Regions from separate parts of the Rhodococcus wratislaviensis genome, predicted to be linked through region 2. Evidence: riboswitches for the same ligand, from Rfam matches in the RefSeq annotation. Region 2 holds a riboswitch; each other region holds the start of a gene.
What was found. Region 2 has a riboswitch for cobalamin ahead of WKC72_RS29285 (ABC transporter substrate-binding protein). Riboswitches for the same ligand answer to the same signal wherever they lie in the genome.

Region 1 (7,895 bases), 1.5 Mb from region 2:
AACTGCTCACCGCATCGCCGGGTGCGACCGTCGCCTCGATCGCCGGCGCGTGGGGGTACGTCAACCTCGGTCTCTTCGCGGCGGCCTACCGACGCCGGTTCGGTGAGAATCCGTCGCAGACCAGGGCCTTCGGCCCCGTGAGTGGTTGACGAGTCCAGGGACTCCTCAACCACTCACGGGCGGCGGAGCCGCCTACAGCTCCGCGCGGACCAGCTTCGCCGCGTCGACGAGGTTGCGCAGCGACGCCTCGACCTCGGCGGGGCCACGGGTCTTCAGCCCGCAGTCGGGGTTGACCCACAGCCGTTCCACCGACACCGCCTTCAGCGCCTCCCGCAACGACGCCGCGATCTCCTCGACACCGGGCACCCGCGGCGAGTGGATGTCGTACACGCCCGGGCCGACGCCGAGATCGAAGCCGACGGCGTTGAGGTCGTCGAGGACCTCCATGTGCGAGCGCGCAGCCTCGATGGAGGTGACGTCGGCGTCGAGCCTCGCGATGGCCTCGATGACCTCACCGAACTCCGAATAGCAGAGGTGGGTGTGGATCTGCGTCGAGTCCGAGACACCCGACGTCGCGAGACGGAACGCCCCGACCGACCAGTCGAGGTAGGCCGGCTGATCCGCGGCCCGCAGCGGCAGCAGTTCGCGCAGCGCGGGCTCGTCCACCTGGACGATCCGGATGCCCGCACCCTGCAGGTCCACCGTTTCGTCGCGGATCGCCAGCGCCACCTGATTGGCCGAGTCGGCCAGCGGCTGGTCGTCGCGCACGAACGACCACGCCAGGATCGTCACCGGACCGGTCAGCATTCCCTTCATCGGACGCTGCGTGAGCGACTGCGCGTACGTGATCCATTCGACGGTCATCGGGGTGCTGCGCCGCACGTCGCCGTACAGGATCGGCGGGCGGACGCAGCGGCTGCCGTACGACTGCACCCAGCCGTTGTCCGTCGCGAAGAACCCGTCCAACTGTTCGGCGAAGTACTGCACCATGTCGTTGCGTTCCGGTTCGCCGTGCACCAGCACGTCGAGGTCCAGCTTCTCCTGCAGCGCAACCACATCGGCGACCTCGGCGCGCATCCGGTTCAGGTACTCGGCCTCGTCGATCTCACCCTTGCGCCGCGCCGCGCGTGCGACGCGGATCTGCGTCGTCTGCGGGTAGGAGCCGATCGTGGTGGTCGGCAGCACCGGAAGCGACAGCGCCGACTGGGCTTCCCGACGTTCCGCCGCGGGACTGCGCCCCGGATCGGCCGCGGTGAGCGCGTCCAGCCGGGCACGGACCGTGGCGTCGTGCAGACGCGGGTCCGTGCTGCGAGTGGACGCTGCCGCGCGGGCGAGCGCGAACTCGTCCTCGACGGACTCGCGACCGCTGGTCAGTGCGGTGCCGAGCGTGACGACCTCGCGGACCTTCTCGGTGCCGAACGCCAGCCACGACCGCAGCGCCTTGTCGAGGCCGGTCTCCGCGTCGAGCGTGTACGGGACGTGCAGCAGCGAGCACGACGTCGACACGGCGAGCGAACCGGTACTTCCCAGCAGCGTGCCGAGCGAAGCCAGTGCCGCGTCCAGGTCGGTGCGCCAGATGTTGCGTCCGTCGACGACGCCGGCGACGACGTGCTTGCGGGTCAGATCGGGAACCGTGGCGAGAGTGTCGGATCCGGCGACCAGATCGATCGCGATCCCCTCGACACCGGTCGATGCGATCGCGGGAAGTGCGTCGCCGAGGCTGCCGAAGTAGGACGCGACGAGGATCGCCGGTCGAGACTCCAGCGCGGACAACCGGTCGTAGACCCGCTTGGCCGCCGCGATCTCCTCCGGTGTGCGGTCGGCGACGAGCGCAGGCTCGTCGATCTGCACCCACTCGGCGCCCGCGTCGGCGAGCTGACCGAGCAGGTCCGCATACAGCGGGACGAGTTCGTCGAGGCGGTCGAGGAGGGGTGCGTCCGAGCCGACGGCCTTCGACAACAGCAGGAACGTGACCGGTCCCACCACCACCGGGCGGGCCGGAATGCCCAGGGCGCGTGCCTCTTCGAGTTCGCGGAGCACCTTCGACGGGTCGAGGGCGAACGTCGTCGTCGGGGAGATCTCCGGCACCAGATAGTGGTAGTTGGTGTCGAACCACTTGGTCATCTCGAGCGGGGCGACCGTGTCGTTGCCGCGGGCGGCGGCGAAGTAGCGGTCGAGGTCGCTGCCGATGCCGGCGACCCGGTCGGGCAGGGCGCCGAGCATCGCCGCGGTGTCCAGCACATGGTCGTAGTACGAGAACGTATTGACGGGCACTGAGTCGAGCCCGGCGTCGCGCAGGCTCGTCCAGGTCCGGTGTCGCAGATCCCGGGCGAGAGCGTCGAGCCCTTCGGCGTCGAGGCGGCCGGCCCAGTACGACTCGACGGCCTTCTTCAGTTCGCGATTCAGACCGATACGAGGTGAGCCCAGCACGGTCGCGGTGAAAGTGAGTGTCACGGTATCTCCAGTTGCGTACGCGGTACGGCTACCGCCGGCAAACGGGTACACCTCTCGAGCCCAGGGACGTGCTGCAGCGCGAGAAGGTCTACACGCCCAATCCACGAGGCGGTAACCGTCGGGCACGGCGTGCCCGACACAGTCGGCAGGTCTTCGGACTCGCAGGCAGCCGGTGTGACATCACACCGGACCTAGTGGCCGTCGCTTCCCAGGCGGTTGCCCAGTGCGTGGTGACGGCGGTCGTTCCTGCTCACCGCTGCGGGACAGTCCCGGATTTTCACCGGGTTCCCTCTCACACGCGCGAACTCCGGGGAGTCCGACGTGCTTCGACGCCAGGTGCGGTCTTCGGGGCTCCTCACGACCGTGCCGGGCGAACCAGCTGCAAGGCCAGCATAGGCCTTCGGCCCGTGCGCGGTTAAGGGGTCCCTGGACTCGTCAAGCACTCACGGGCGCGAAGCGCCTACAGCCAGCCGTTCGACTCCGCGGCGCGGACGGCCTCGGCGCGGGTGCTGGCGCCGGTCTTGCCGATCGCCGAGGACAGGTGGTTGCGCACGGTACCTGCGGACAGGAACAGCGCGGCCGCGATCGAGGCGACCGGCGCACCGTCCCGCGCCGCCCGCAGCACGTCGGTCTCCCGGTCGGTGAGCGGCGATTCCCCGCTGACGAGACTGTCGGCGGCCAGAGCCGGGTCGACGACGCGCAGTCCGGCATGGACGCGCCGGACGGCGTCGGCGAGTTGCCGGGCCGGGGTGTCTTTCACGACGAACCCCGACGCACCGGCCTGCAGTGCCTTGCGCAGGTAGCCGGGACGGCCGAACGTCGTCACGATCAGGACGCGGGTCTGCGGCATCTCGGCCCGTAATGCCGCGGCCGCGGCGATCCCGTCCAGGCCGGGCATTTCGACGTCGAGGAGCGCGACGTCGGGGGAGTGCTCGCGCGCCGCCGCGACGACCTCGTCGCCGCGCCCGACCTCCGCGACGACCGTCAGGTCCGCCTCCAGGTCGAGGAGGGCGGCGAGGGCACCGCGGACGAGTGCCTGATCGTCGGCGAGCAGCAGCCGGATCGTCACGGGACCTCTTCCTTCAGCACGTGCAACGAGAATCCGCCCGGTTGCGGGTGGGTGATGACGACCCGGGCTCCGGCGGCGGCGGCGCGCTCCCGAAGGCCCACCAGCCCGTTCCCGTACACGGATTCACTGCAGCCGGATCCGTCGTCGACGACGGTGACCTCGCGTTCGCCCACCGTGACGGAGCAGTGCGTCGCGCCGCTGTGCCGGACCACGTTCGTGACACCCTCCCGGACCGTCCACGCGAACAACTCGCGCAGGCCGGTGGGTACCGACTCGGTGCTGTTGGGCAGCTCGGCCTCGATTCCGGCCGACCGCAACGCTTCCCCGGCCCGGGCGATCTCCACCGGAAGCGACAGCCCCCGGATTCCCTGCACGGCCTGCCGGACATCCGCGAGCGCGTCGCGGGAAAGGCGTTCCAGGTCCGCCACTTCCGTGCGCGCCCGGTCGATGTCGATGTCGAGGAGCCGGCCCACGAGTTCGGCCTTGACGGTGATGACGGTGAGGGAGTGCCCGAGGATGTCGTGGAGGTCGCGGGCCATCCGGGTGCGTTCCTCCTGCACGGCGAGTCGTTCGCTCGCTTCCCGTTCCCGGACCAGTTCGATGTTGCGGTTGATCAGCTTGGTCACCCCGAACATCGCGAATGCGGCCGCGCACACGCCCAGCGAGAGCCCGGTGCCCGACCCCCAGTCCATCACCGCGGAGATCGCTTCCACGAGAACTGCGACGGTCAGCGCGGTGATCCCGCCGAGCCACGCGGGGAACAGCATGACCGCGGAGACGGCGAGGAAGACGGAGGCGGACAGCCCCGACGATCCGACGGCGACCACCATGACGGCCGCGAGCCCGAACAACGCCACCACGAGTGGCACCGCCTGGTTCAGCGGCGGCCGAAACTCGTTGTGCGCGCGCCGGGTATGCGACCACCGGAACATCGCGAGGTACGTCACCGCGAAGGCCAGCGTGGCGATCATCCCGATCCAGCCCCGGACCTGATCGCGGGCGGCCCACCCGTCGAGGAACGGCTGGAAGAGGAAGACGGTCCACGCGGCGGCGAAAATGAATCCGAAACGGCCCCATCGTCTGGTCACGACGGGGCCGTCGGTGGTGGTCACGGCAGTCACGATACCGCCGTCACACTCGCTCGGTGTCGCGCTGGAAGCGCCACGCCGCACCGCCGACGAAGATCGCCAGCCACACCGCGACGTTCAGGAGCCACGTCCACTGCATCGCGTCACCGGTGAGCGGTGCGTGCACCAGTTGACTCAGCCCGTACGTGGGCATGAACTGCGCGATCGACGCCCACACCGAACCGTCCTGCAGCGGCATGAACAGCCCGCCCGCGAAGCCGAGCACGGCGAGTCCGGGGCCGAGGATCTGCATGACGTTCTCGCTCGGCAGCAGGTACCCCATGAACAGGCCGAACGCGGCGAACACCGCGGATCCGAGCCAGGTGATCAGGGCCGTCGTGAACCACAGGGACGTGTCCATCTGGACAGACGTGAACGCGCCCACCAGATAGACGACGCCGACGGCCCCGAGCCCGAGCATCATCGCGACGAGCACCTTGACGAAGATGTACACCCCGGGTGACAAGGGGGTGAGCCGCAACTGCCGGCTCCATCCCGACGCCCGTTCCACCGACACCATCGCCCCGCCGCTCGTCGTCGCGATCATCGCGCCGTACAGCGCCATGCTGATCATCACGTACGCCGAGACATTCCCGTTGCCCGCGCTCTCACTCGAGTAGCTCGGGTTCAGGCCGAAGATGAGGAAGAAGACGACCGGCATGACGAGAGTGATGATCATCGTGCGCCGATTGCGCAGCAGCCGGCGCAGTTCGAGGCCGAGGAGGGTGGTGTTGAGTCCGCCGAGCGGGGGAACACGGCGGGGTGCGGCGAGGGTGGTCATCAGTTGGATCCTTCCGTGCCGGAGTCGGAGGTGAGCGCGATGAACGCGTCTTCGAGTCCTCGGGAGACGATTTCGAGGTCGCAGGCAGGTGTCTGTGTGAGGAGGTGGCGGGCCACGGCGTCGGTGTCCGTCGAGTGGACGAGGACGCTGTCACCGCGAACTTCGATGCTGTCGGCGCCGGGAATCGCGAACAGCTGTTCCCGGTCAGCACCCGGGAAGTGGGCGCGCACCGTGCGTCCCGCAGCCAGTGCCTTCACCTCGGCAGCGGTGCCGTCGGCGACCACTTTCCCCCTGCGCACCAGCACGATCCGGTCGGCGTAGGCGTCGGCCTCCTCGAGATAGTGCGTCGCGAAGACGACCGTTCGGCCGCTGTCCGCGTCGGCGCGGATCGCCGACCAGAAGTCCCGCCTGCCCTCGACGTCCATGCCCGTGGTCGGCTCGTCGAGGATCAGCAGCTCGGGATCGGAGAGCAGTGCCATCGCGAACCGCAGTCGCTGCTGCTGACCGCCGGAACACTTGCCCACCAAGCGGTTTCCGAGATCGGCGATACCGGCCCGGGTGAGGACCTTGTCGACGGGCCGCGTGTCGGCGAACAGGCTCGCGGTGAGCCGGACTGTCTCCTCGACCGTCAGTTCCTTCAGCAGCCCGCCCGTCTGCATGACCGCCGAGACCAGGCCCTTCGCGATCGCGGTGCGCGGATCGGTGCCGAACACGGACACCTCGCCGGCGGTGGGGCGGGACAGTCCGAGGACCATGTCGACGGTGGTGGTCTTGCCGGCGCCGTTGGGGCCGAGAAACGCGACGATCTCGCCGGGCCGGATCTCGAGGTCCAGGCCTCGGACGGCGTGAACGTCACCGAAGTACTTGTGGACGCCTCGCAGGCTGACGGCCGGAGCCGGCGACGCGGAGGCGTTCGTGGAGGTGTGGAGCTCTGTCGATGTCATGCATTCAGCGTGCGATCCGGACGGCCGCCGACCCCCACACGTCCGTCACGACCTCACCGTGACAAATGTCAGGGGGCCGGGGTAGGTGTGGCGCCGATCGGGGGCAGCCGTTACTGTGGGCGCCATGCAGCGCGCATATTTCTGGTTTAGCAGGCCGGCCCCGGGTGGGCCGGTCGGCGTAACCACGCGCTGACTTCTTCCACCCCAGAGCCGGATTACAGACCGGCTCGCGGGAATCTCCACAGTCTTCGAGGGCCGGCCTGAGAACAGGAACCCGAACCCATGACTGTCACTCTCGACACCACCACCAGCAGTGATCGGCTGGACGACCAGCGCACCGTGAGCATCAGCCCGCTGGTGGCGCCGTCGGTCGTGCGCCGTGAACACGCCCCCGACGACGTCGCGTCCGCGACCGTGCGCTCCGGCCGCGCCGACACGGTGAACGTGCTGAACGGCGAGGACGATCGACTGCTCGTCGTGGTGGGCCCGTGCTCGGTGCACGACCCGGACGCCGCCATGGACTACGCCCGCCGCCTCGCCGCGAAGGCCGAGGAACTGCGCGACGACCTGCACATCGTGATGCGGGTCTACTTCGAGAAGCCGCGCACCACGCTCGGCTGGAAGGGTCTGCTCAACGACCCGCACCTGGACGGCACGTTCGACATCGACACCGGGATCCGCATGGGCCGCAAGCTGCTGCTCGACGTGTCCTCGCTCGGCCTGCCGGTCGGCTGCGAGTTCCTCGACCCGATCATGCCGCAGTACATCGCGGACCTCGTCACGTACGGCGCGATCGGTGCCCGCACCGCGGCCAGCCAGGTGCACCGGCAGCTGTGCAGCGCGCTGTCGATGCCCGTCGGGATCAAGAACTCGACGGAGGGCGACGTGCAGGTGGCCGTCGACGGCACCCGCGCCGCTGCGGCGAGCCACGTGTTCCCCGGCACCGACCTCGACGGGCAGGCCGCGCTGATCCGCACAGTCGGCAACCCCGACTGCCACGTCATCCTCCGCGGGGGCAGCGACGGACCGAATTACGACGCGGAGACGGTGGCGGACACGCTCGCCCGGCTGCGCAAGGGCGGTCTGCCCGAGCGGGTCGTCATCGATGCCAGCCACGGCAACAGCAGCAAGAACCACGAGAAGCAGGTCGACGTGCTGAACGACATCGCGGCCCGGCTCGAGGGCGGTGAGAAGGGGATCGTCGGTGTGATGGTGGAGAGCTTCATCGAAGCCGGTCGTCAGGACCTCACACTCGGAAAGGCCGAGGACCTCACGTACGGCCAGTCCATCACCGACGCGTGCATCGACTGGAACACGACGGCGGCGCAGCTGGACCGCCTCGCCCAGGCAGTGGCCGCACGCCGGAAGTGATCACCGCACACCTCTCGTGCGGAACTGCACGCTGATCCGCGGTCCGAGCGGGCGGGTGCTCTTCGGTACGCAATGCTCCCAGGTGCGCTGGCAGGAACCACCCATCACCAGCAGGTCACCGTGGCCGAGTGAGTACCGGATCGAGTGCC
Region 2 (7,895 bases):
CTCGCGCCAGTACCAGCAGATGCGCGTCGTCCAACGTCAGTTCGGACCCGAACACGGTGCGCATGTTCAGTTCCTTCGCCGCCTCCGCGAACCGGACCACACCGTAGAACCCGTCGTGGTCGGTGAGTGCGACGGCCTCGAGACCGAGCCGGACGGCCTCCTCCACCAACTCTTCCGGCGGGGAGGCGCCGTCGAGGAAACTGAACGCCGAGTGCGCGTGGAGTTCGGCGTACGGAACGGTGGAGCCGGCGCGCTCCTGACGGCCCGCCCGGTACTCCCCCCGCTTGCGGGACCACGCGGGGCTGTCGCCGCCGTCGCCCGGATACAGCGACTCCGGGTTGACCCGCCCCGGCCTGCCCGACAGGACGCGCTCCATCTCGGACCACGTCGGCGGACCGTTTCCCCAACCCATCTGGCACACCTCTTCATGTCGCGCACGTGCCGTGCCGAAACCATGGAAGATGCCGCTGGGGAAGACGCATCATTCGAACGGGAGTTCGAACACTTTCAGTCTGCCATCACACGCACGGACCGGTCAACGCGGGGCCACCCGGACTCACGTCACGAGCGCGGCCAGACCTCTCAGACGGTCCTCGGCCGGCCTCCTCGGGCAGCTCACGCATTTGCCCGACCCGGGGGTCTCGTAGATCAGGCAGCACGACGCCCGCTGCGTGAACCGGCGTGACAGTGACCCGGCCCGGACGTCGACGAACCGCGGGTCCGGCATCACCACACCGACGCGGCGGAGTGCGTCCACCAGCCCCCGGGCGAAGATGCTGCCGCGTGCGCGATCGCCGCACGCCGCTCCCGCGTCGAGTGCCCGGTTGGCGATCGAATCCGTCGTGATCGCCCACATCGCGGCCTGCCGCACCCCGGACGCCGCGGCGAGAGCGTCGATGATCGGCGTCAGCGCCGCGGCCATCTCGGACGCCAGCTCGGAGAGCCCCCCGGTGACCGGCAGCGCCGACGACGCGGTGAGACCGCCGAGATACCCGTCGTCCCGCAGGAATGCCACGGCGTCGCCGAGCCTCGGCCGGGCGGCGACACCCGTGACGAGCGCGGTCGCGATCGGAATCCCGGTCAGTGTCGAGCTGGCCGAGTACCACCACAGGGTGCCGTTGACCCGGGGATCGTCGCTGCCCCACCGCGTCGCCGTGTCCGCGACCCGGTCCGCGAGCCAGCCGGGATCGGTCAGGCGCACGCCCGGGAACGAGGTGGCGCCGGGTTGCAGCGCGATCTGGTCGGCGATCATCGGGACGCGGCGGGCGGTCAGCTCGTACGCACGCCGTAGTTGCTCATCCATCGGCCAACCCCAGGATCTCCATCGACAGGCGCGGCGTCGACCGCACGACGGCGCGGATGCCGAACACCCCGCCGAGCACGGCGTCGTCCAGCACGTCGGCGGGCGGACCGGTGCTGATCACCCGTCCATCGTGCATCACGGCCAGCGTGTCGCAGTACTCGACGGCCAGCCGGAGGTCGTGCATCGTCACGACGATCGCGAGACCGTCGCACGCGAGGTCACGCAGCAGGGTCATCACCGTCAGCTGATGCCGCAGATCGAGGTGGTTGGTGGGTTCGTCGAGCAGCAGGACCCTCGGCTGCTGCGCGAGCGCCCGGGCGATCGACACCCGCTGACGCTCCCCGCCCGACAGCGCCTGGACGTCGCGACCCGCGAGTTCGGCCAACCCCACCTGACGTACGCACGTCTCGACGATCTCGCCGTCGGCGCCGTTCGCCCGTTCGAACCAGCCCCGATGCGGAACGCGTCCGAGCGAAACGGATTCGCGCACGGTCAGTCCCGCGGACACCCGCGGTTCCTGGGTGCTCGCCCCGATGGTGCGGGCCAGTTCCCGCCGGCCCAGATCGGCTGCGTCCGTTCCGTCGACGACGACGGCGCCCCCGGTCGGGGTGAGCGCGCGGTAGCAGCAGCGCAGCGCGGTGGTCTTGCCGGAACCGTTGGGCCCGACCAACGCCAGCACCTCCCCGGGACGAACGGAGAAGTCGACGCCGTGCAGCACTTCCCGCGCCCCGAGTTCGGCGCGGACCCGTTGCAGACTCAGCGCGGTCACTGCTCGGCCCTCCGATACTGCCGGTAGAGCATCCACACGAAGATCGGCGCTCCCACGAGCGCGGTGACGACGCCCACCGGGACCTCGATGCTCCGCGCGACCGACCGCGCGGCCGTGTCCGCCGCGACCATCGCGATCGCGCCGAGGAATGCGGCGACGGGCAGCAGCCTGACCGCCCGGGCGCCCACGACGTACCCGGCCAGGTGCGGCACCAGCAGGCCGATGAAGCCGATGCCGCCGGCGACGGACACCGCGGCCCCGGCCAGCATCGACACCCCGAGCAACTGCAGCACGCGGAAGCGCCGCACGTTCATGCCGAGGGCGGCGGCGCCGTCGTCACCCGCCTGCAGCAGGTCGATACGGCTCGCGCTCAGCATCATCGCCGCCCCGACTGTCCCGAGAGCCACGGCCGGGAAGATCGCCGTCGACCAGCGCGAGTCGCCGAATCCGCCCGCCAGCCAGTGCATCACCGAACTCAGTTGATGCTCGTCGGCGACGACCAGGATCGAGAAGGTGATGAGAGCCGAGAACACCTGCGCCGACGCGACACCCACGAGGATGACCGCCGTCGGCTGCGGATACCGTCCGCCGATCGCCAGCGACAGGAACAGCGGCACCAGCGCGCCCAGGAACGCCGCGACGGGAATGGTGAACGCGCCGAGCGCTCCCACCCCGAGCCCGAGCACCGTCACCACCACCACGCCGAAACCCGCCCCCGAGGACACACCGAGCAGGTAGGGATCGGCCAGTGGATTGCGCGTCACCGCCTGTGCCACGGCGCCGGCCAGGGCCAGCGCCGCCCCGACAGCCGCCGCGGTCAGCGCCCGCGGCAGCCGGGAGTCGAGGACGATCGATTCCCGCGCCTGCGACCACCAGGACTCGAATGCACCGGGGGCCAGCCGGTGCGCGACGATCGCCCAGACGTCGCCGACCGGGATGCGCACCGAACCGAACGACACCGCGAGTCCGACGACGAACAGAGTCGTCAGCGCGAGCAGCACCATCAGGCCCGCGAAACCGAGGCGTGCGCGGGCCGGGTGCGGCGCCTGCACCGCTGGCGCCGCGCGTTCTGCGGTGACGGTCATCGCGCGCCGACGACGTCCGGATGCAGTGCCCGCGCGATCGTCTCCACCGACCGCACCAGGCGCGGGCTCTCGAAGAAGTCGTCGAGCGGGACCACCACGAACCGGCCTGCCTTCACCGCGGGCGTCGTCGACATGATCGGGTGCGACTTCAGGAAGTCGATCTTCGCCTGCGCACTCGTCGTGCCGTAGTCGAGGACGACGATCGCCTCCGGGGCGCGTTCACCGATGATCTCCCAGGTGGACTTCGAATACGGCTTCTCCCCCTCGGCGAAGAGGTTGGCCGCACCCGCGTGGTCCGCGATGAGCTGGCCGACTCCCACCCCGCCGATCGTCAGCGGGACGTCCTCGCCGGAATCGTAGAAGAACGTGGGAACCGGGGCGGTGCCGGCGATCTCGTCGCGCACGGCCCGCAGTCCGGACGTCACCCGGTCGGTGATCGCCCGCGCCTCGTCGGGGACTCCGAGGATCTCGCCGAGCTGCGTGTAGTCGCTGCGCAGCAGACCGATGTCGGGGAATCCCTGCCCGCAGTACTCGGAGAACAGGAAGGTGGGAATGCCCTGGTCGCCGAGGGATTCGCGCGACCGCCCCGCCTTCTCGTCGAACGCGCTCCGCATTCCGCCGACCACCAGGTCGGGGTCGAGGTCGAGGATCTGTTCCCGGGTCGGGTATTCCTTCGCGAGTTTCGGGATCTTCGCGAAGGCGTCCGCGAACTCCGGCAGCGGGGTCGCGTCGCCGTACCCCGTGCCGACGATGCGGTCGCCGGCCCCCATCTCGATCAGCACCTCGGTGACGTGATCGTTCATGCTGACGATGCGCTGCGGCGGGGCGTCGAACGTCTCCGTTCGATCGCAGTTGGTGACGGACACCGGCTCGGCGAAGGATTCGGCGGAAGCGGTCTGCCCCACGGACTCCCCGCGCGAACAACCGGCGACCAGCAGCGCGGCCACCGCGAGCGTGACCAGACCGGTACTTCTGAACAACTGACCGTGCATGTAAACCTCATTGCGGCTCAGAGCCACGAATGAGAAGTCAGCAGACGCCTGTTCGGCGCCTGCAGGACTCCGCTTCGTAGACCACGACGAAAAGGATGTCGCACACCCCACGCCGGGTAATCGGGCTCGCCACCGAAAGGATCTGGTGGCCTACCGTTGCGGGTCAGCGCCGGATTCGGACCGGCTTCCCCCGTGCGTGTGGCTGCAAGTGCGATGCCGAGTATGCACGATTTGCCGGGAGCCGCATCACACCCCCGTCGGTGACACCCCGATCCGCACTACAGTCGGCAGTCGCAGCTGCCCGCCCCAGACACGCCGGAGATGACGCATGACACGTTGGGCCTCGACCGTTGTTTCACGCAAATGGTGGGTCCTGAGCCTCGCCGTCGTCGCCGTCCTGGTGAGCGGCGCGTGGGGCACCGGTGTCTTCGCGAAACTCAGCTCGGGCGGGTTCACCGATCCCGGTAGCGAATCCGCCGAGGTGGCCCGGATCGTCCAGGACAACCTGGGTCCGCAGACACCCGACATCATCGCCATCTACACCGCACCCGACGGAAAGACCCTGGACGACATCGGCCCCGAGGTCACCGCGAGCCTCGACCGGTTCGCCGCCGAGGTGCCGACGTATTCGGTGACGTCCTACTGGACCGCGGACGCGGCCAGGAAGCAGCTGATGGTGTCGGAGGACGGCACCAAGGCGTCCGCCGCGATCACCGTCGACCCGGACGCCGGAATCACCGCCGCCACGTTCGACGACCTGCTGCCGAAGCTCGCGGTGGAGGGCATCGACACCGAGTTCGCGGGCAATTCGGTGGTGGGTGTGGCGTTCAACAACCGGCTGCAACAGGACCTGGTGCTGGCCGAGGCGATCGCGCTCCCGATCACTCTCGTGTTGCTGGTCTTCATCTTCGGCGGGCTGGTGGCCGCCGCCGTTCCGGTGTTCGTCGGGCTGCTCTCGATCTTCAGCGCCCTGGCCACCCTGCGCCTGCTGACCCTGTTCACCGACGTCAGTTCGTTCGCGATCAACGTGGCGTCCCTACTCGGCCTCGGGCTCGCGATCGACTACGGCCTGTTCATCGTCGGACGTTTCCGCGAGGAACTCGAGTCCGGCGCAGACGTCGCCGAGGCGACCCGGCGCACCGTCCTGACCGCAGGTCGCACCGTGTTGTTCTCCGGTCTGCTTCTCGTGTGCGCGTTCTCGGGCATGCTCGTGTTTCCGCAGGACGTGATCAAATCGCTCGGGTTCGGTGCGATGGCCGCGGTCGCGAGCGCGGCCCTGCTGTCGCTCACCGCGGTCCCGGCGCTGCTCGCGATCCTTGGTCATCGCATCAACGCGCTGACCTGGCGCAAGGATGCGGCGCAGCGCGGGGAGGTTCGCGCCCGCACGTTCTGGGGCTCCGTCGTCACCTGGGTGATGCGCCGGCCGGTCGCCATCGCGGTCGGCATCGTCGCGGGGTTGATGGTCCTCGCGTCGCCACTGCTCAGCGCGTCACTCGGCGAGGTCACGTACACGGCGCTGCCGGAGAACGATCCTGCCCGCATCGCCACCGACACGCTCACCACCGAATTTCCCACCACCGGAAACGGCGCCACCCTCATTCTCCGGGGCACCGACGGCAGCGCCCCCACGGCCGCCGACGGCGCCGCGGTCGCCCAGGCCGCGGGCCGGGTGGAGGGCATCGGGGCCGCCACCGTCGTCGCGTCCGGCAACGAACTGGTCGCGGTCCAGGCCGTCTACGCCGAGGGAGTCACCACCGACGACCAGAGCGCCGCGGTGGACGGTCTCCGTGCCATCTCGCCGCCCGAGGGAACCGAACTCCTCGTCGGCGGCGGTCAGGCGACCGTCGACGACGGCAACGCCGCGATCGTGCACTGGATGCCGGTCATGATCGCCATCATGGTGGGTTCGACGCTCGTGCTGCTGTTCCTGGCGTTCGGCTCGGTGGTGCTGCCGATCAAGGCGGTCGCGATGGCGGGGTTGAGCCTCGCCGCCACGTTCGGTGTGCTCACGTGGATCTTCGAGCTGGGTCACGGCGCGAGTCTGCTCGGGGTCAGTCCGGCACCGCTCGAGGCGACGTTCGTGGTCCTCATCCTCGCCGTGGTCTTCGGCCTGTCGACCGACTACGAGGTGTTCCTGATGTCACGCATGGTCGAGGCGCACGAGGCGGGCGCGACCACGGAGGAGGCGGTGCGCTTCGGCACCGAGCGCACGGGCCGCATCGTGACGGCCGCGGCGCTGCTGCTCGTGGTGGTGACCGGAGCGTTCACCATCTCCGGTCTGTCGATCATGAGGTTCCTCGGTGTGGGCATGATCGTCGCGCTCCTCGTCGACGCGACGGTGGTCCGCATGCTCCTCGTTCCGTCCCTCGTGAAGCTGATGGGCGAGGCCAACTGGTGGGCTCCGGCCTGGATGAAGAAGGTGCACGCCAAGGTGGGTCTCGGCCACTAGTGCATTATCTTACTTTGGAGTAAGTTCGGGTCATGGCCACCTACCTCGTCACCGGCGGGACCGGATTCCTGGGTCGGCACGTGCTGCCCCTGATCCTCGACCGCGACGCATCAGCCGAGATCCACGTCCTCGTCCGGCGCGCGTCCGTCGCGCGGTGGGAGGCGCTCATGGACGGCATGCCCGGCGGCGAGCGGGTGCATCCGCTGATCGGCGACCTGACCGAGCCCGGCCTCGGAATCACCTCTGCGCCGGCGGCCGATCACGTCGTGCACCTCGGAGCGATCTACGACCTCACGGCGGGCGACGAACAGGCCACCACGAACGTCGACGGCACCCGCTCGGTGATCGCGCTGGCACGGGAACTCGATGCGACTCTGCACCACGTCTCGTCCATCGCCGTCGCGGGGGATCACGAGGGTCCGTTCAGGGAAACCGATTTCGATCTCGGGCAGGGATTCCCCACCCCGTATCACCGCACCAAATTCGAGGCAGAGAGGCTGGTCCGGGACGCCGAGGGCCTGCGGTGGCGCATCTACCGCCCCTCCGCGGTGGTCGGCAGTTCGGTCACGGGCGAGATGGACAAGATCGACGGCCCGTACTACCTCTTCCCCGCCGTCGCGGCGCTCGCGAAACTCCCCTCGGCCCTGCCCGTGGCCGTCCCCCGGATCGGATCGACCAACGTCGTACCCGTCGACTACGTGGCGGCGGCCATCGTGGAGTTGATGTCGGCGCCGGGACGGGACGGCCAGACGTTCCATCTCGTCAATCCGCGTCCCCAGCCGGTCCGCGAGATCTACGCCGCGCTCGCCGAGGCCGCCGGCGCTCCGCATGCCGCAGCCGACCTGCCCGGCGGCCTGGTTCGCCCCTTCCTCACTCCCACCCCCGACTCGGCCCTCGACACGGGCCGCAAGGTGGTGCTGAGCGCCCTCGGCATCCCTCCGGTGCTCGTCGAGAACATGACCCTGCCCACGGTGTTCGTGAACGACGACACGCGGGAGGCGCTGCGCGGCACAGGCATCGACGTCCCGCGGTTCGCGTCGTACGCCGACAGGCTGTGGTCGTACTGGCGCGAGAACCTCGATCCGGATCGGGCGCGCCGGCCCCATCCCGCCGGACCGCTCGTGGGCAGGCACGTGGTGATCACCGGGGCGTCGTCCGGCATCGGCCGGAGTTCCGCGATCGCGACGGCCCGCAAGGGGGCGAAGGTGATTCTCCTCGCCCGGCGCACCGAGGAACTCGACGCCGTGGTGGCCGAGATCCGCGCGACGGGCGGCGAGGCCTACGGCTACCCCTGCGA
Region 3 (7,895 bases), 1.4 Mb from region 2:
TTTCATCGTGAGCCAGCCGAGGATGCCGTACTTGCGGGCGATCACGTCCCGCGTGTGATCGGTGTCGGCGGCGTCGAGGATCACGGCGCGGGCGGGAACCTCGGGTCCCTTCGGCTTGCCGCGCGCATCGCACGCGGCAACCGTCACCTCCGGGTTGCGGCGGATGCGTTTGACCTTGTACGAGTCGGTGACCGTCCACATCAGCAGGCGTTCACCGTCTGCGGCGGCCCACAGCGGTGTCGCCACCGGGGTGCCGTCTTTCCGAAACGTGGTGAGCAGGACATATTTCGCGGCCGACACCCGGTCGAATTCTGTGGTCACCGGGCCCATGCTAGACCGAACCGCGGAGCCGGACGGTTCGTCAGTCCCCTTCGAGTTCGCCTTCGGTCTCGAGGTACACCTGCCGCAGGCCGTCGAGGGTCTGCTGCTCGGGGTGCTCCCACATGTTCCGCTCGGCCGCCTCGAGCAGACGTTCGGCGATGCCGTGCAGGGCCCACGGGTTGGACTGTTCCATGAACTTGCGGTTCTGGTCGTCCAGCACGTACGACTCCGCGAGCTTCTCGTACATCCAGTCGGCGACGACGTTGGTGGTGGCGTCGTATCCGAACAGGTAGTCGACGGTGGCCGCCATCTCGAACGCACCCTTGTAGCCGTGGCGGCGCATCGCCTCGAGCCACCGCGGGTTCACGACGCGGGCGCGGAACACCCGGGACGTCTCCTCCGACAGGGTTCGGGTGCGCACCGACTCGGGCCGGGTGCTGTCGCCGATGTACGCCTCGGGCGACTTCCCGGTGAGCGCCCGCACGGTCGCGACCATGCCGCCGTGGTACTGGAAGTAGTCGTCGGCGTCGGCGATGTCGTGTTCGCGGGTGTCGGTGTTCTTGGCCGCCACGGTGATTCGACGGTACGCGGTCCGCATGTCGTCGGCGGCGGGGGCGCCGTCGAGTCCGCGGCCGTACGCGAAACCACCCCACGTGGTGTACACGTCGGCGAGGTCGGCGTCGCCGCGCCAGCTCTTGGAGTCGATGAGCTGCAGCAGTCCGGCCCCGTAGGTGCCCGGCTTCGACCCGAAGATGCGGGTGGTCGCGCGCCGTTCGTCGCCGTGCTCGGCGAGATCCGCCTGCGCATGTGCGCGCACGAAGTTGCTTTCGGCGGGTTCGTCCACCGCGGCGACGAGCCGGACGGCGTCGTCGAGCAGTGCCAGGACGTGCGGGAACGCATCACGGAAGAAGCCGCTGATCCGGACCGTGACGTCGATGCGCGGCCGGCCCAGTTCCTCGAGGTCGATCACCTCGAGGTTCACCACGCGCCGGCTCGCCTCGTCCCACACCGGGCGCACACCGAGGAGCGCGAAGACCTCGGCGATGTCGTCGCCGGACGTGCGCATCGCGGACGTGCCCCACACGGACAGACCCACCGACCGCGGCCACTCTCCGTGATCGGACTTGTAGCGGTCCAGCAACGATTCGGCCATCGCCTGGCCGGTCTCCCAGGCGAGCCGGGACGGCACGGCCTTCGGGTCCACGGAGTAGAAGTTGCGGCCCGTCGGGAGCACGTTGATCAGGCCGCGCAGCGGCGACCCGCTCGGCCCGGCGGCGATGAAACCGCCGTCGAGCGCGTGCAGCACCTGGGCGATCTCGTTGTCGGTCTCCCGCAACCGGGGCACCACCTCGGTGGCAGCGAAACGCAGGATCTTCGCGACGGTGTCGTCGTCGGTGAGGGTGCCGGCGGCGTCCGGATTCCAGTCGGCGTCGTGCATGCCCTGCACCAGTGCGTGCGCCTGCTGCTCGATGTCGTCTACGCGGGTGCGGGATTCGTCGCCGTCCTCGCTGAGGCCGAGCGCCTCGCGGAGTCCGGGAACGTTCTGTTCGCCGCCCCACATCTGCCGGGCGCGCAGCATCGCGAGCACCAGTTCGACCTCGGCGTCGTCGCGGGGGGCCGCACCGAGGATGTGGAGGCCGTCACGGATCTGGACGTCCTTGATTTCGCACAGCCAGCCGTCGACGTGCAGCAGCATGTCGTCGAACACGTCCTCGTCGGGCCGTTCCTCGAGTCCGAGGTCGTGGTCCATCTTGGCGGCGCGCATCAGCGTCCAGATCTGCTGGCGAATGGCCGGCAGCTTCGACGGATCGAGCGCGGAGATGTTCGAGTGCTCGTCGAGGAGCTGCTCGAGTCGCGAGATGTCGCCGTAGCTCTCGGCGCGGGCCATCGGCGGAATCAGGTGATCGACGAGGGTCGCGTGGGCGCGGCGCTTGGCCTGCGTGCCCTCCCCCGGATCGTTGACCAGGAACGGGTAGATCAGCGGCAGGTCGCCCAGCGCGGCGTCGGTGCCGCACGACGCGGACATGCCGAGCGTCTTGCCGGGCAGCCATTCGAGATTGCCGTGCTTGCCGAGATGGACCACGGCGTCGGCGCCGAATCCGCCGGCGGCGGCGTCCGCCGCGATCCACCGGTAGGCGGCGAGGTAGTGGTGACTCGGCGGCAGGTCCGGGTCGTGGTAGATGGCGACCGGCTTCTCCCCGAATCCGCGCGGCGGCTGCACCATCAGGACGAGATTGCCGAACTGCATTGCGGCGATCACGATTTCACCCGCAGGATCTTGCGAACGGTCGACGTACAGTTCGCCCGGCGCCGGTCCCCAGTGCTCCTCGACACCCTCGCGCAGATCGGCGGGCAGCGCCGAGAACCACTCGCGGTAGCGGGCGGCGGAGATCCGGATCGGGTTGCCCTCGAGCTGCTCCGCGGTCAACCAGTCCGGGTCCTGGCCGCCGGCGGCGATGAGGGCATGGATCAGCGCGTCGCCGTCCTGGGCCGCGAGACCCGGCACGGAATCCGGCCCGTCCGCGGGGCCGAGGTCGTATCCGGCGGCCCGCATCTCGGTGAGCAACCTGATCGCGCTGGCCGGGGTGTCGAGACCGACGGCATTGCCGATGCGGGCGTGCTTCGTCGGATACGCCGACAGCATCAGAGCGATCCGGCGGTCGGATGCGGGGATGTGCCGGAGTCGGGCGTGCCGGACGGCGATGCCCGCCACCCGGGAGGCGCGCTCGGCGTCGGGAACGTAGGCGGAGAGACCGTCGGCGTCGATCTCCTTGAACGAGAACGGCACCGTGATCAGCCGGCCGTCGAACTCGGGGACCGCGACCTGGGTGGCGACGTCGAGCGGCGACAATCCGTCGTCGTTGGACTCCCACGACTCACGGCTGCTGGTCAGGCACAGTCCCTGCAGGATCGGCACGTCCAGCGCGGCCAGCGCGGCGACGTCCCACGCCTCGTCGTCGCCGCCGGCCGAGACGCCGGCCGGCTTGGTGCCGCCGGCGGCGAGCACGGTGACCACCATCGCGTCCGCCCGGCGCAGCGTGTTCAGCAACTCCGGTTCGGCGGTGCGCAGCGACGCGCAGAAGATCGGCAGCGGGGTGCCGCCCGCCGTGTCGACGGCGTCGCACAGCGCCTCGATGTAGCGGGTGTTCCCGGCCAGGTGCTGGGCGCGGTAGTAGAGAACGGCGATCGTGGGGCGGTCCGGGTTCGCGTCGGGAGCGAACGGCGCGACACCCCAGCTCGGCAGGTGGACCGGCGCCTCGAAGCCGTGACCGGTCAGCAGCACGGTGTCAGACAGGAAGTGGTGCAGCTGGGCGAGGTTGTCGGCGCCGCCCTCGGCGAGATAGTTGTGTGCCTCAGCCGAGACACCGGCGGTGACGGTCGAGCACTCCATGAGTTCGGCGTCCGGGGCGTGCTCGCCACCGAGGACCACCACGGGCAGTCCACTGGCCAGGACCGCGTCCAGCCCCTCTTCCCACGCCCGACGACCACCGAGGATGCGCACCACGACCAGGTCGGCGCCGTCGAGCAGTCCCGGCAGATCCTCCTCGACCAGCAGCCGTGCCGGGTTGGCCCAGCGGTAGTCCGCCCCGCTGGCGCGTGCGCTGAGCAGGTCGGTGTCGGAGGTGGAGAGCAGCAGGATCACGTGTGGAGCCTTCCTGGGGGTGTCGCGCCCCGTGGCGGTGGTTCTGTACGGAACCGTAGGTCGGAGGACGGCAGGTGAGGGTCTGGCTCGCCCACCGGTTTCGGAGGGCTCACAGTGGCGCGACCGCACCGGACTTTCACCGGCTTCCTCACCTGCTGTCGCAAGTGCTGGTGATGCTACCCGGGGCCGGACGTAACCTGGGACCATGGTCGACTCCCGTTCCCGCCCCGATGCATGCCCCGGCGCGCTGCAGGTCCACCAGGCCGCCGACGGTGCACTCGCCCGAGTCCGCCTCCCTGGAGGTGTGCTGACCTCCACCCAGCTGCAGACCCTCGCGGAATCGGCCCGCGACCTCGGGAACGGCGAGATCGAACTGACATCCCGCGGCAACGCGCAACTGCGGGCGGTCCGCGAGCCGCAGGAGTTCGCCCGCCGTCTCGCCGACGCGGGTCTCCTGCCGTCGGAAACGCACGAACGGGTCCGCAACATCCTCGCCTCGCCGCTGACCGGCCGGATCGGTGGTCTCGCGGACCTGAGGGATCTGGTCGACGAACTCGACCGGACGTTGTGCGCGGACTCGGCGTTGGCGGGCCTCCCCGGCCGCACCCTGTTCACCCTCGACGACGGGCGCGGCGACGTCTCGGCGCTCGGCGGCGACTTCGGCGTCCATGCGGTGAGCGAGACGGAGGTCGCCCTGGTTCTCGCCGGTCGCGACACCGGCGCCCGGATCACGACGACGGAATCGGTGACGGTGCTCCTCGACGCCGCCCGCGTCTTCCTGGAGCTGCGCGATCAGCACTGGCGGCTGTCCGAGATCCCCGACGGGGTCGAACGGACCCTGTCGGCCTTGACGCTCGCACCGATTGCCGACCCGGTGAGCGGGTTCGACGAGCATCGGCCGCCGATCGGGTGGCTCGACCAACTGGACGGCAACGTGACCCTCGGCGGCGGTCTCGCATTCGGGATCCTCGACGCCCGACTGGCCGAGTTCCTCGCCGCGGTCGAGAAGCCGGTGATCGTCACACCGTGGAAATCGGTGTTGCTGTGCGATCTCGACGAGTGGTCCGCCGAGCAGGTGGTCCGGGTCCTCGCCCCGATGGGTCTGATCTTCGACGAGAACTCACCCTGGCTGACCGTCAGCGCCTGCACCGGGCAGCCCGGATGCGAGAAGGCGCTCGCCGATGTGCGGTCCGACGCGCGGGACGCCGTCGCGAGCGGCGAACTCCCGGTGGAGGGCCGACAGCACTGGTCGGGCTGCGAGCGGTGCTGCGGGCGGCCCAAGGGGGAGGTCGCCGACGTCGTCGCCACGGAGACGGGTTACCGGGTGGAGGAGCCGTGACCGCGGTGCCTCTATCGTGAGCGAATGATCGAGTACATCCGAGACGGCGCGGAGATCTACCGCCAGTCCTTCGCCACGATCCGCGCCGAGGCGGATCTCAGTGCCTTTCCCGAGGACGTCTCGCAGGCCGTGGTCCGCATGATCCACGCGAGCGGTCAGGTCGACCTCGTGGACGACGTCGCGTTCACGCCCGGTGTCGTGAAGGCGGCCCGCGCGGCGTTGGCGGGCGGGGCCCCGATCTTGTGTGACGCGCAGATGGTGGCGGCAGGCGTGACCCGGAAGCGTCTCCCGGCGGACAACGAGGTGCTCTGCACGTTGCGCGACCCCCGGGTCCCGGTGCTGGCGGAGCAGATCGGGAACACCCGTTCGGCGGCCGCGCTCGAATTGTGGGGCAGCAAACTCGAGGGTGCCGTCGTCGCGATCGGCAACGCCCCGACCGCCTTGTTCTACCTGCTGGACATGATCGAGTCCGGTGCCCCCCGGCCTGCCGCGATCGTGGGCGGTCCGGTCGGTTTCATCGGTGCGGCGGAGTCGAAGGAAGCGTTGATCGAGCACGCGAGTGAACTCGACTATCTGGTGGTCCGCGGCCGCCGCGGTGGCAGTGCCATCACGGCTGCGGCGCTGAATGCGATTGCGAGCGAGGTCGAATGAGCTCCGAAGAGCGCGTGACCGGCAAACTGTGGGGCGTCGGCATCGGACCGGGCGACCCGGAACTGGTGACCGTCAAGGCCGCGCGGGTCATTGCCGAGGCCGATGTGGTGGCGTTCCACAGCGCCCGGCACGGCAAGAGCATCTCCCGCGCGGTCGCGGCGCCGTACCTGCGTGAGGGCCAGATCGAGGAGCACCTCGTCTACCCAGTCACCACCGAAACCGTCGACCACCCGGGCGGATATCAGGGGGCGATGGACGAGTTCTACGAGGAGGCGTCGCAGCGACTCGCCGCCCACCTCGACGCCGGTCGTTCGGTGGCGCTCCTCGCCGCGGGCGACCCGCTGTTCTACAGCTCCTACATGCACATGCACAAGCGGCTTGCGCAGCGTTTCGAGGCGGAGGTGGTTCCTGGGGTCACGTCGATCAGCGCCGCCTCCGCCGCGCTCGCGATGCCCCTCGTCGAGGGCGAGGAAATCCTCACCGTCCTGCCCGGAACCCTGCCGCGCGGCGAGCTGACGCGGCGCCTCCGCGAGACCGACGCCGCCGCGATCCTGAAACTGGGACGCACCTACCCGGCCGTCCGGCAGGCGTTGAAGGACTCCGGCCGCATCGACGAAACGTGGTACGTCGAGCGGGCCAGCACCACGCGGCAGAAGATCGACGCCGCGGACGACGTCTCCGACAGCGATGTCCCCTACTTCTCGATCGCCATCGTTCCCAGCCCGTCGAACGCCCGCCGCGACGATGCGGCACCGAAGGGCGAACTCGTCGTCGTCGGGCTCGGTCCCGGCGACCAGGCCTGGACGACACCGGAAGTGCAGCACGAACTGTCGCTCGCCACCGACCTCGTCGGCTACGGCCCCTACATCGACCGTGTCCCCGAACGTCCGGGCCAGCGCCGTCACTCCAGTGACAACCGCGTCGAGGCCGAACGCGCCGCGATGGCTCTCGACCTGGCGAAGAACGGTGCCCGCGTCGCCGTCGTGTCGTCCGGCGACCCGGGTGTGTTCGCGATGGCCGCCGCGGTGCTGGAAGTCGCGGCCGAGGAGCAGTGGCGCGGCGTCCCCGTGCGCGTCCTGCCCGGTATGACCGCCGCGAACGCCGTCGCGAGCCGGGTCGGCGCACCCCTCGGGCACGACTACGCCGTCCTGTCCCTGTCGGACCGGCTCAAACCGTGGGACGTGGTGGCGCAGCGCATCTCGGCGGTCGCGAGCGCCGACATGGCCTTCGCGGTCTACAACCCCGCATCGAAGTCACGCACGTGGCAGGTCGCCGCGATGCGCGACCTGGTTCTCGAGCACCGCTCCCCCGACACCCCGGTGATCATCGGCCGCGACGTGGCAGGCGCGCAGGAGTCGGTGCGGGTGGTGCGGCTCGCGGACCTCGACCCGGCAGAGATCGATATGCGGTGCCTGCTCATCGTGGGCTCGTCCATGACGACCGTCGTCGAGAACGAACACGGGACCAGGGTGTTCACGCCCCGGCGTTATCCGGGCTGAGTACCTCACTCGACGCGGCCGGAGCGGAGTTCGGTCACCGCGATCCGGGCGGCATGCCCGATTGCGGCATCGACCACCGGAAGCACGGGATCGGTTCGGGCGGCGCGGGTGAAGACGGCGACAGCGACGGGAGTCTCACCGGGAAACGTCACCACGGCCACCTCGTTGCGGATGGCGCCGATGGTCCCGGTCTTTCCGGCCACGTCCACCTCGGAATACGGAAACCCGGATCGGATGCGGTGCTGCCAGATCTGCGCGGACATCACGTGCCGGACGAACTCGCCCTGCGGCCCGGGCACCGCCCGTCCGGTCCAGATCGCGTCGAGTAGCGAAGTCATCTCCCGCGGGGTCGTCGCGCTCGCATACGACGGGTCGTAGGCGGACACCGTCCACGCCTCGTCGTTGTCGGCGAGCGCCGCGAATGCTTCGGCGGTGGTGTGCG
Region 4 (7,895 bases), 2.1 Mb from region 2:
ATGCCCGGCAAGGTCAATCCGGTGATCCCGGAAGTCCTCAACCAGGTGGCCTACGAGGTCATCGGCAACGACGTCACCATCACGATGGCCGCCGAATCCGGCCAGCTCCAGCTCAACGCGTTCGAACCGATCATCGTGCACTCCCTCTCGGAGGGGATGCGCCACCTCGGCGCCGCCTGCCGGATCCTGGCCGACCGCTGCGTACTCGGCATCACGGCCAACACCGATCTGCTGCGTGCCCGGGTCGAGGACTCCATCGGACTCGTCACCGCGCTCAACCCGTACATCGGCTACACCGCCTCGACCCGGATCGCGCAGGAAGCGCTGGTCTCCGGCCGCAGGGTCGCCGACCTCGTGATCGAGGCGGGTCTGCTCGACCGTGAAGAACTCGACCGCCTCCTCAGCCCCGAGCATCTCGCCAACCTGAGAGCGTCCGGTTCGCCACGGCCGACACCCGTCGCCGCTGCCGCGGAGGTCGTCTCGTGACGATCGAGAAGGACGACACCTCCGGCGCAGACATCTTCGTCGAGGAAGACCTCGGCTACCGGAAAGCGCTCGGCCCGAGACAGATCCAGATGATCGCGATCGGCGGAGCGATCGGCACCGGCCTGTTCATGGGTGCGGGCGGACGCCTCCAGCAGGCCGGTCCCGCACTCGTTCTCGTCTACGCCCTCTGCGGGTTCTTCGCCTTCCTGATCCTGCGGGCACTGGGTGAACTCGTGATGCACCGACCCACCTCCGGGTCGTTCGTGTCGTACTCGCGCGAATTCTTCGGCGAGAAGATGGCGTTCGCCGCGGGCTGGCTGTACTGGATGAACTGGGCGATGACGGCCGTCGTCGACGTCACCGCCGTCGCGCTGTACATGAACTTCTTCAAGAAGTACTGGGCACCGCTCGGGAACGTCGACCAATGGGTCTTCGCCCTGGCCGCGGTCGTTCTGGTCCTCGGGCTGAATCTCGTCTCCGTCAAGGTGTTCGGTGAACTGGAGTTCTGGTTCGCCCTCATCAAGGTCGTCGCCCTCGCCGCGTTCCTCGGCTTCGGAATCTACTTCGTGCTGTTCGGAACACCGATCGAAGGACATTCGTCGGGCTTCAGCATGATCACCGACAACGGCGGACTCTTCCCCAACGGAATCCTGCCCGCCGTCGTGGTGGTCCAGGGCGTCGTCTTCGCCTACGCCTCGATCGAACTCGTGGGAACCACTGCGGGCGAGACGAAGAACCCACAGAAGGTCATCCCCAAGGCGATCAACACGGTCATCATCCGGATCCTCGTCTTCTACGTCGGGTCCGTCCTGCTGCTGTCGCTGCTGCTTCCCTACACCGAGTACCACGCCGGCGAGAGCCCGTTCGTCACGTTCTTCGGCTCCATCAACGTGCAGGGCGCCGACGCGATCATGAACCTCGTGGTGCTCACGGCCGCGCTGTCCTCACTCAACGCGGGCCTGTATTCCACCGGCCGAATACTGCACTCCATGGCCATGGCCGGATCGGCGCCGTCGTTCGCCGCCCGGATGAACAAGGCCGGAGTGCCGTACGGCGGCATCGCCCTCACCGGTGTCGTCATCCTGCTCGGCGTCGGACTCAACGCCGTCGTTCCCGCGCAGGCGTTCGAGATCGTCCTCAACCTCGCCGCGCTCGGGATCATCAGCGCCTGGGCCGTGATCGTGCTGTGCCAGCTGAAACTGTGGAAATTCGCCAAGGAGGGGAAGCTCGCCCGGCCCGATTTCCGGATGTTCGGCGCCCCCTACACCGGGCTCCTGACCCTGGCCTTCCTCGGGTGCGTCGTCATACTGATGGCGTTCGATCACCCCGTCGGAACCTGGACCGTCGGGTCCATCGCGATCATCGCCCCACTGTTGGTCATCGGCTGGTTCGGCGCGCGGAACCGCATCCGCACCCTGGCCTCGGACCGCCCGACCGTTTAGCGAAAGGACAACTGTGCCGAAAGTCGCCGTCGTCACCACCGGAGGGACGATCGCCAGCAGGCGGGACGGGCAGGGTGTCAGCAGACCGGTGGTCGCAGGCCCGGACCTGCTGGGCAGTGCGTGGACCGGGACGGAACTCCGTGTCGTCGACGTGATGTCGAAGGACAGTTCGAGCATGACGTTCGCCGATATGGACCGGGTCCGCGACGCCGTCACCACGGAACTGCGCGACCCCGAACTCGATGCGGTGGTCGTGCTCCACGGAACCGACACCATGGAGGAGACCGCATTCCTGGTCGACCTCCACCACGCCGACCCGCGGCCGGTGGTGTTCACGGGTGCGCAACGCACCTTCGACCACCCGGACTCCGATGCCCAGGCCAATCTGGCCGACGCGGTCGCCGCGGGATCGGACCCCGCTCTGCGCGGAGCGGGTGTCCTCATCGCGTTCGGAGGCGCCCTGCACCGGGCGTCGGGAACGCGGAAGGTCGACACGACGTCACTCGACGCGTTCCGATCCGTCCACCCCGCCGGTGACCACTCGCGGCGAAGCCTCGATCCGCTGCCGTGGCATCCGATCTCCGGAACCCGTGTCGACATCGTCGCCGCCTACCCGGGGGCCGACCGCGTCCAGATCGACGCGTGCCGGGCTGCCGGCGCCCAGGGGCTGGTGCTCGACGGCCTCGGATCCGGGAACGCGAACCCGGCGATCGTCGAGGCGGTCCGGGACTGCGCGTCCGCCGGGATCCCGGTCGTGGTCACCACCCGGGTGCCGCAGGGCCCGACCTCCGCCACGTACGGCGGTGGGGGCGGCGGGCACGACCTCGTCTCGGCGGGCGCACTGTTCTCCACCGACCTCAGAGCAGGTCAGGCCCGCATCCTTCTCGCGGCGCTGCTCGCCGACCCCGAGCACACCGACCTCGACAAGGAATTCGATCGACGCTCGCGCATCGATCCCGCACCGAGGATCAGCTGAGGTTGAACGGCTCCGGCGCGCTGCGGAGCTGACCCAGCTGACCGACGACCGTGTACGCGCCGGGCCCCACCGGATCACGCTGGGGTTCCGGTTGCGTCAGGCAGTCGGGGGCGGAGGTCTTGGCCGACCATTTCACGGTGAACTGAGCCTGCTCGCCGGGCGCGAGGGTGCGCACGTCGGCCGCGGACTGCGGGAAGCAGTCGATGTTGGACCACAGCCGCACGGCACCGTCGATCGTGTAGACGAGCACCTGCTGGAGGCTGCTGCCCAGATCGCGTTCGCACGGTGTGGTGCCGATGTTGGTGACGACCGTCGTGAAGCTCGGCTCCTCACCCGCCAGGTACGTCGGCTTGTCGGCGGCCACCTTGATGGCCAGCGACTGGTCGGGGCACTGTCCCGCGGCGACCGGCTGGCCGCTGGCAGCCGCGCTGCTCGAGGCGCCGCTGCTCGACGCCCCCGACGAACTGGACGTGCCCGAGGAGGCCTCGCCGCCGGCGGCAGCGGCGCCACCGCCGCCGCCACCGGAACCGCCCGAACTGCCGCTGGACGTGGACGAACCCGAGGCTGTCGGGGAAATCGACACAGGAGTGGTCAACGAGGAACTCGCTGCCGCCGGATCCGTCTCGGAGTCACCGCCACCACGAAGCGAGTTGATCAACCACACCACGAGCAGCAACACGACGATGGCGCCGCCGATCGCCAGCGCCCTGCGGCGCCAGTAAATCTCGGGGGGCAACGGTCCATTCGGTTCCAGCACGACGTCAACGGTAGTTCGGCGTCGCGCGGCAACGGCTCAGCGGGTGCGGCGTGTCGCGGTCAGTCCGTGAGCTCACCGATGTCGCCGACGGCGCCCTGCAGGTGGGTGCGGCCGTCGGACAGCTTGTACGTGACACCCGCGATGGCGCACGCGCCGCTCTCCACCTTCTCCGCGATGATGCGCGACCGCTGCATGAGCAGGGCCCCGGTCTCCACCACGTGGCGGCCCTCGAGTTCGTCGACGGTACTGAGGCCCTCGCGGCGTCCCATGAGGATCGACGGCGCGACCCGTTCCACGATGCTGCGGATGAATCCGGGCGGCACGTTGCCGTCGTCGAGCGCGTCGAGCGTCGCCTTGACGGCACCGCAGCTGTCGTGTCCGAGCACGACGATGAGCGGCACGTTCAGCACGCCGACGGCGTACTCGATGGACCCGAGCACGGCGTCGTCGATCACGTGACCGGCGGTGCGGACGACGAACATGTCGCCCAGACCCTGGTCGAAGATGATTTCGGCGGCGACGCGGGAGTCTCCGCATCCGAACAGGACGGCCGTGGGGTGCTGGCCGCCGACGAGCTTCGCGCGATCGGCGATGCCCTGGCTGGGATGGAGCGAGGTACCGCTCACGAATCTGTCGTTACCCTGACGCAGGGCTTTCCACGCGGACACGGGGTTGGAATTAGGCATGGGATCATTGTGCACCGGGCATGTCGCACCGTCGCGACGGGAATGTGACGACCGCGGAAAATCTGTTTCCCCCGTGAACGAAGGGACTTGTGAGGACGAAGTGGCCGTTGACTCCTCCGCGCTGATCAACTGGTACGACGTACAGGCCCGGGATCTGCCGTGGCGCCGCGACGGCGTCACCGCCTGGCACATCCTGATGAGCGAGATCATGCTGCAGCAGACGCCCGTCGTCCGGGTGGCCCCGATCTGGGAGGAATGGGTGCAGCGCTGGCCCGTCCCGTCCCGCATGGCCGCGTCGAGTCAGGCCGACGTACTGCGCGCGTGGGGCAAGCTGGGCTACCCGCGCCGCGCGCTGAGGCTCCACGAGTGCGCCGGAGTACTGGCCGCCGAGCACGGCGACGTGGTTCCGAGCGACGTCGACACTCTCCTCGGCCTGCCCGGTATCGGTGCCTACACCGCGCGGGCCGTCGCCTGCTTCGCCTACGGACAGCGGGTCCCCGTCGTCGACACGAACGTCCGGCGGGTGGTCGCCAGGGCCGTGCACGGAAGCGCCGAGCCGGGAAATCCGTCGACCACGCGTGACCTCGCCGACGTGTCCGCGCTGCTCCCCAGGACCCGCGCGCGGGCCGCCACGTTCTCCGCGGCCCTGATGGAACTCGGGGCCACCGTGTGCACCGCCCGCTCGCCCGAATGCGCTCGCTGCCCGCTGCCGAGCTGCGCCTGGCTGGACGCCGGACGTCCCGCGCACACCGGCGAGCGCCGGAAGGTCCAGAAGTTCGCAGGCACCGACCGTCAGGTGCGCGGCAAGCTCATGGCCGTACTCCGTGAGAGCTCCGCCCCCGTCGAACGGGTCCGGCTCGACCAGGTGTGGCCGGGCGATCCGGGCCAACGCGACCGCGCCCTCCATTCCCTGCTGATCGACGGACTCGTCGAGCAGACCGAAAACGGGCTCTTCGCCCTCGCGGGCGAGGGAAGCTAACCCCCGGTCGGCTCAGCCGAGCCCGTCGAGGAATGCCTCGACCACTTTCCGGTACTGCTCCGGCTGGTCGTCGTGGACGAGGTGACCGGCCTGCTCGATGCGGACGTACTGGGCGCCGGGATGCCGCTCCGCCATGGTCCGCATCTGACCGTCGGGGGTGATCGTGAACTCCCCCTCGATCAGCAGGGCCGGCACCGTGATCGACTCCCACTGGTCCCAGAAGTGCCTGCCGCCCCACTCCTCGGAGATGTCGCGGAACGTGTCGACGTCGCCGTGCAGGTACCAGCCGTCGGCGCGCTTCTCGAACGAATCCAGGAAGTACTGTCCGGCAACCGGACCGAAGAACTCGAAGAGGTCTTCCCGCGTCGTGAACGGCTGCGGCCAGTTCGAGATCATCGCCGCCCAGTCCGCGGCGGTCCGGCCACGGAAGTCGGGGGCCATGTCTTCGAGGACGAGCGCCGACACCTTCTCGGGGTGTTCGGCGGCCAGGCACCACGCGTGCAGGGCGCCCATCGAGTGACCGATCACCACCCACGGTTCGGCGAAGGGTGCGAGTGCTGCGACGAGGTCTTCCACGAACGCTTCCGTCGTCAGCTGCGCGGGTGCGGGCCTGCCGTGACCTGCGGCGTCGAACGTGAAGACGTGGCCGTGCTCGCGCAGCCACGACACGTGCCGCCCCCACGTCCGGGCGCTGCCCATCAGCCCGTGCAACAGCAGAATCGGCTGTCCCGCCCCACCCTCGTCGTGCAACGCACTCTCACCCGCCACCCCTCCGACGCTAGCGGAGTAATCTCGCCCGCATGGCAGTGGTGAAGATCAACGCAATCGAAATCCCCGAGGGCGCGGGCCCCGAACTCGAGAAGCGCTTCGCAGCGCGCGCGCACGCCGTGGAGAACTCCCCCGGCTTCCTCGGATTCCAGCTTCTGCGCCCCGTCAAGGGCGAGAACCGCTACTTCGTCGTCACCCAGTGGGAGAGCGAAGAGGCATTCGCGGCGTGGCGCGACGGTCCGGCCCGGGAAGCACACGCGGGTGAGCAGAAGAAGCCGGTTGCGTCCGGAGCTTCGCTGCTCGAGTTCGAGGTCGTTCTCGACGTCGCGGCAGCGAACAAGAGCTGAGAGACGGGGCCGAGCGGGAAGATTGACACGACGGCCCGCCGGGTGCAAAAGTTCGCAGGACAAAGCGATGGTTCGGCAGGAATCCGGTGCAATCCCGGAGCGGTCGCGCCACTGTAAATCGGAGTAGTCCTTCACGGGAGCCACCCGACAGCCAGATACTGCGGCCATCGCCTGGACCTAGGGGACGCGAAATCCCAGGAGGAACTATGGCACTCGCCTACGCACCCGGCTCGTCGGTCGATACGACCCGTCTCGCCGTCATCTCTTTCGCGATCGTTCTGTTCGCGATGCTCGCTCTCTATCTCGTGGGATTCGACCAGGGCGCGATTTCGCGCAGTGGCATGTACATGCACGAATTGATGCACGACGGCCGCCACCTCCTGGGTCTGCCATGCCACTGACCGATTCCTTCGCAAAACTCCTCATCCGCGGCCTGCTGGCCGGTCTGATCGCAGGCATCCTGGCCGGTGGCGTCGCCTTCGTCCTCGGTGAGTCGCACATCGATGCGGCCATCGCCATCGAAGAGTCGAACAGCGCCGCCGAAGCCGACGTCCACTCGCACGACGCCACGCAGGCAGAGGAGCCGGCCGGGCACTCGCACGACGAGGAAGAGGCACTGGTCAGCCGTGACGGACAGCGTTTCGGACTGTTCCTCGCCACGTCCCTCGCGGGCCTGGCACTGGGAGCAATCTTCGCCGTCGTCGCGAATTACGCGCGTCGGGTGACGACGCTGTCGGGACCGTTGCTCGGGCTGACACTGGCCACATTGGGCTGGTTGGCAATCGAGGCGGTGCCGTTCTTCAAGTACCCCGCCAACCCGCCCGCTGTCGGAGACCCCGAAACGATCACCCAGCGAACCTGGCTGTGGCTCGCCGCAGTCGTGCTGGGCTTGCTCGCGGTGGTGGCCTCCGTCTTCGCGGCGAAGGCCGTCGCAGCTCAGGAGTTCCTGTCGGTGCGGATCGCGGCACCGGTTCTCGCCTTCCTCGTGGTGGTGACCGTCGGCTACCTCGTACTGCCCACCGTCAACGAAGTGGGCGACGACTTCCCCGCAGTGCTGCTGTGGCAGTTCCGCCTTTCGTCCCTCGCGACTCAGGCCACGTTGTGGCTGGTTCTCGGACTGGCGTTCGCGTTCCTCACGGAGCGCGCCACCCGGGCTACGACGCCCGCGCCGGCGAACGCCGCCTGACCCACAGGGCGTCAGCGGGATTTGTCCCATCGGGCCGGGTCCGCCTCCAGGGCGGCCCGGTCCCAGCCACCCCGCTCGGCGGCCGCGTCGTATGTGCTGTGCAGGAACTTCAGCAGTGCGGCATCGGGATCGTCCGCGGTGCGGACGGTTTCGTACGGCAGCAGGAACTGCCCGTTCTCCTTGCTGTAGAAAGCTCCGTCGGGCCCGACCGGGTAGTCGGCGAAGCCATCGGGTTCCGGGTAGGCGTACGCGTAGAACGCACCTTCGA

Region 1: it holds a riboswitch for cobalamin, as region 2 does, so the genes downstream of both, metE (5-methyltetrahydropteroyltriglutamate--homocysteine S-methyltransferase) here and WKC72_RS29285 (ABC transporter substrate-binding protein) in region 2, are expected to answer to the same signal.
Region 3: it holds a riboswitch for cobalamin, as region 2 does, so the genes downstream of both, WKC72_RS22610 (cobaltochelatase subunit CobN) here and WKC72_RS29285 (ABC transporter substrate-binding protein) in region 2, are expected to answer to the same signal.
Region 4: it holds a riboswitch for cobalamin, as region 2 does, so the genes downstream of both, WKC72_RS38550 (CbtB domain-containing protein) here and WKC72_RS29285 (ABC transporter substrate-binding protein) in region 2, are expected to answer to the same signal.

The regions. Positions count from the first base shown of each region.
Region 1 covers NZ_CP150488.1:7,850,730-7,858,624, reverse strand. The annotation lists gene WKC72_RS35915 (helix-turn-helix transcriptional regulator) at 1-149, shown strand, start outside; gene metE (5-methyltetrahydropteroyltriglutamate--homocysteine S-methyltransferase) at 193-2,454, opposite strand; cobalamin riboswitch at 2,581-2,790, opposite strand; gene WKC72_RS35905 (response regulator) at 2,915-3,523, opposite strand; gene WKC72_RS35900 (sensor histidine kinase) at 3,520-4,635, opposite strand; gene WKC72_RS35895 (ABC transporter permease) at 4,655-5,431, opposite strand; gene WKC72_RS35890 (ABC transporter ATP-binding protein) at 5,431-6,375, opposite strand; gene WKC72_RS35885 (3-deoxy-7-phosphoheptulonate synthase) at 6,658-7,746, shown strand; gene WKC72_RS35880 (alpha-ketoglutarate-dependent dioxygenase AlkB) at 7,747-7,895, opposite strand, start outside.
Region 2 covers NZ_CP150488.1:6,300,781-6,308,675, forward strand. The annotation lists gene WKC72_RS29265 (error-prone DNA polymerase) at 1-412, opposite strand, end outside; gene WKC72_RS29270 ((2Fe-2S)-binding protein) at 557-1,303, opposite strand; gene WKC72_RS29275 (ABC transporter ATP-binding protein) at 1,296-2,072, opposite strand; gene WKC72_RS29280 (iron ABC transporter permease) at 2,069-3,157, opposite strand; gene WKC72_RS29285 (ABC transporter substrate-binding protein) at 3,154-4,149, opposite strand; cobalamin riboswitch at 4,243-4,377, opposite strand; gene WKC72_RS29290 (MMPL family transporter) at 4,478-6,598, shown strand; gene WKC72_RS29295 (SDR family oxidoreductase) at 6,631-7,895, shown strand, end outside.
Region 3 covers NZ_CP150488.1:4,858,431-4,866,325, reverse strand. The annotation lists gene WKC72_RS22615 (PPOX class F420-dependent oxidoreductase) at 1-330, opposite strand, end outside; gene WKC72_RS22610 (cobaltochelatase subunit CobN) at 362-3,964, opposite strand; cobalamin riboswitch at 4,020-4,163, opposite strand; gene cobG (precorrin-3B synthase) at 4,170-5,303, shown strand; gene WKC72_RS22600 (precorrin-8X methylmutase) at 5,328-5,954, shown strand; gene WKC72_RS22595 (precorrin-2 C(20)-methyltransferase) at 5,951-7,453, shown strand; gene WKC72_RS22590 (serine hydrolase) at 7,459-7,895, opposite strand, start outside.
Region 4 covers NZ_CP150488.1:8,431,790-8,439,684, forward strand. The annotation lists gene WKC72_RS38510 (aspartate ammonia-lyase) at 1-486, shown strand, start outside; gene WKC72_RS38515 (amino acid permease) at 483-1,928, shown strand; gene WKC72_RS38520 (asparaginase) at 1,942-2,904, shown strand; gene WKC72_RS38525 (hypothetical protein) at 2,897-3,661, opposite strand; gene WKC72_RS38530 (carbonic anhydrase) at 3,721-4,347, opposite strand; gene WKC72_RS38535 (A/G-specific adenine glycosylase) at 4,448-5,326, shown strand; gene WKC72_RS38540 (alpha/beta fold hydrolase) at 5,339-6,094, opposite strand; gene WKC72_RS38545 (antibiotic biosynthesis monooxygenase) at 6,127-6,441, shown strand; cobalamin riboswitch at 6,493-6,625, shown strand; gene WKC72_RS38550 (CbtB domain-containing protein) at 6,648-6,842, shown strand; gene WKC72_RS38555 (CbtA family protein) at 6,833-7,627, shown strand; gene WKC72_RS38560 (DUF5996 family protein) at 7,639-7,895, opposite strand, start outside.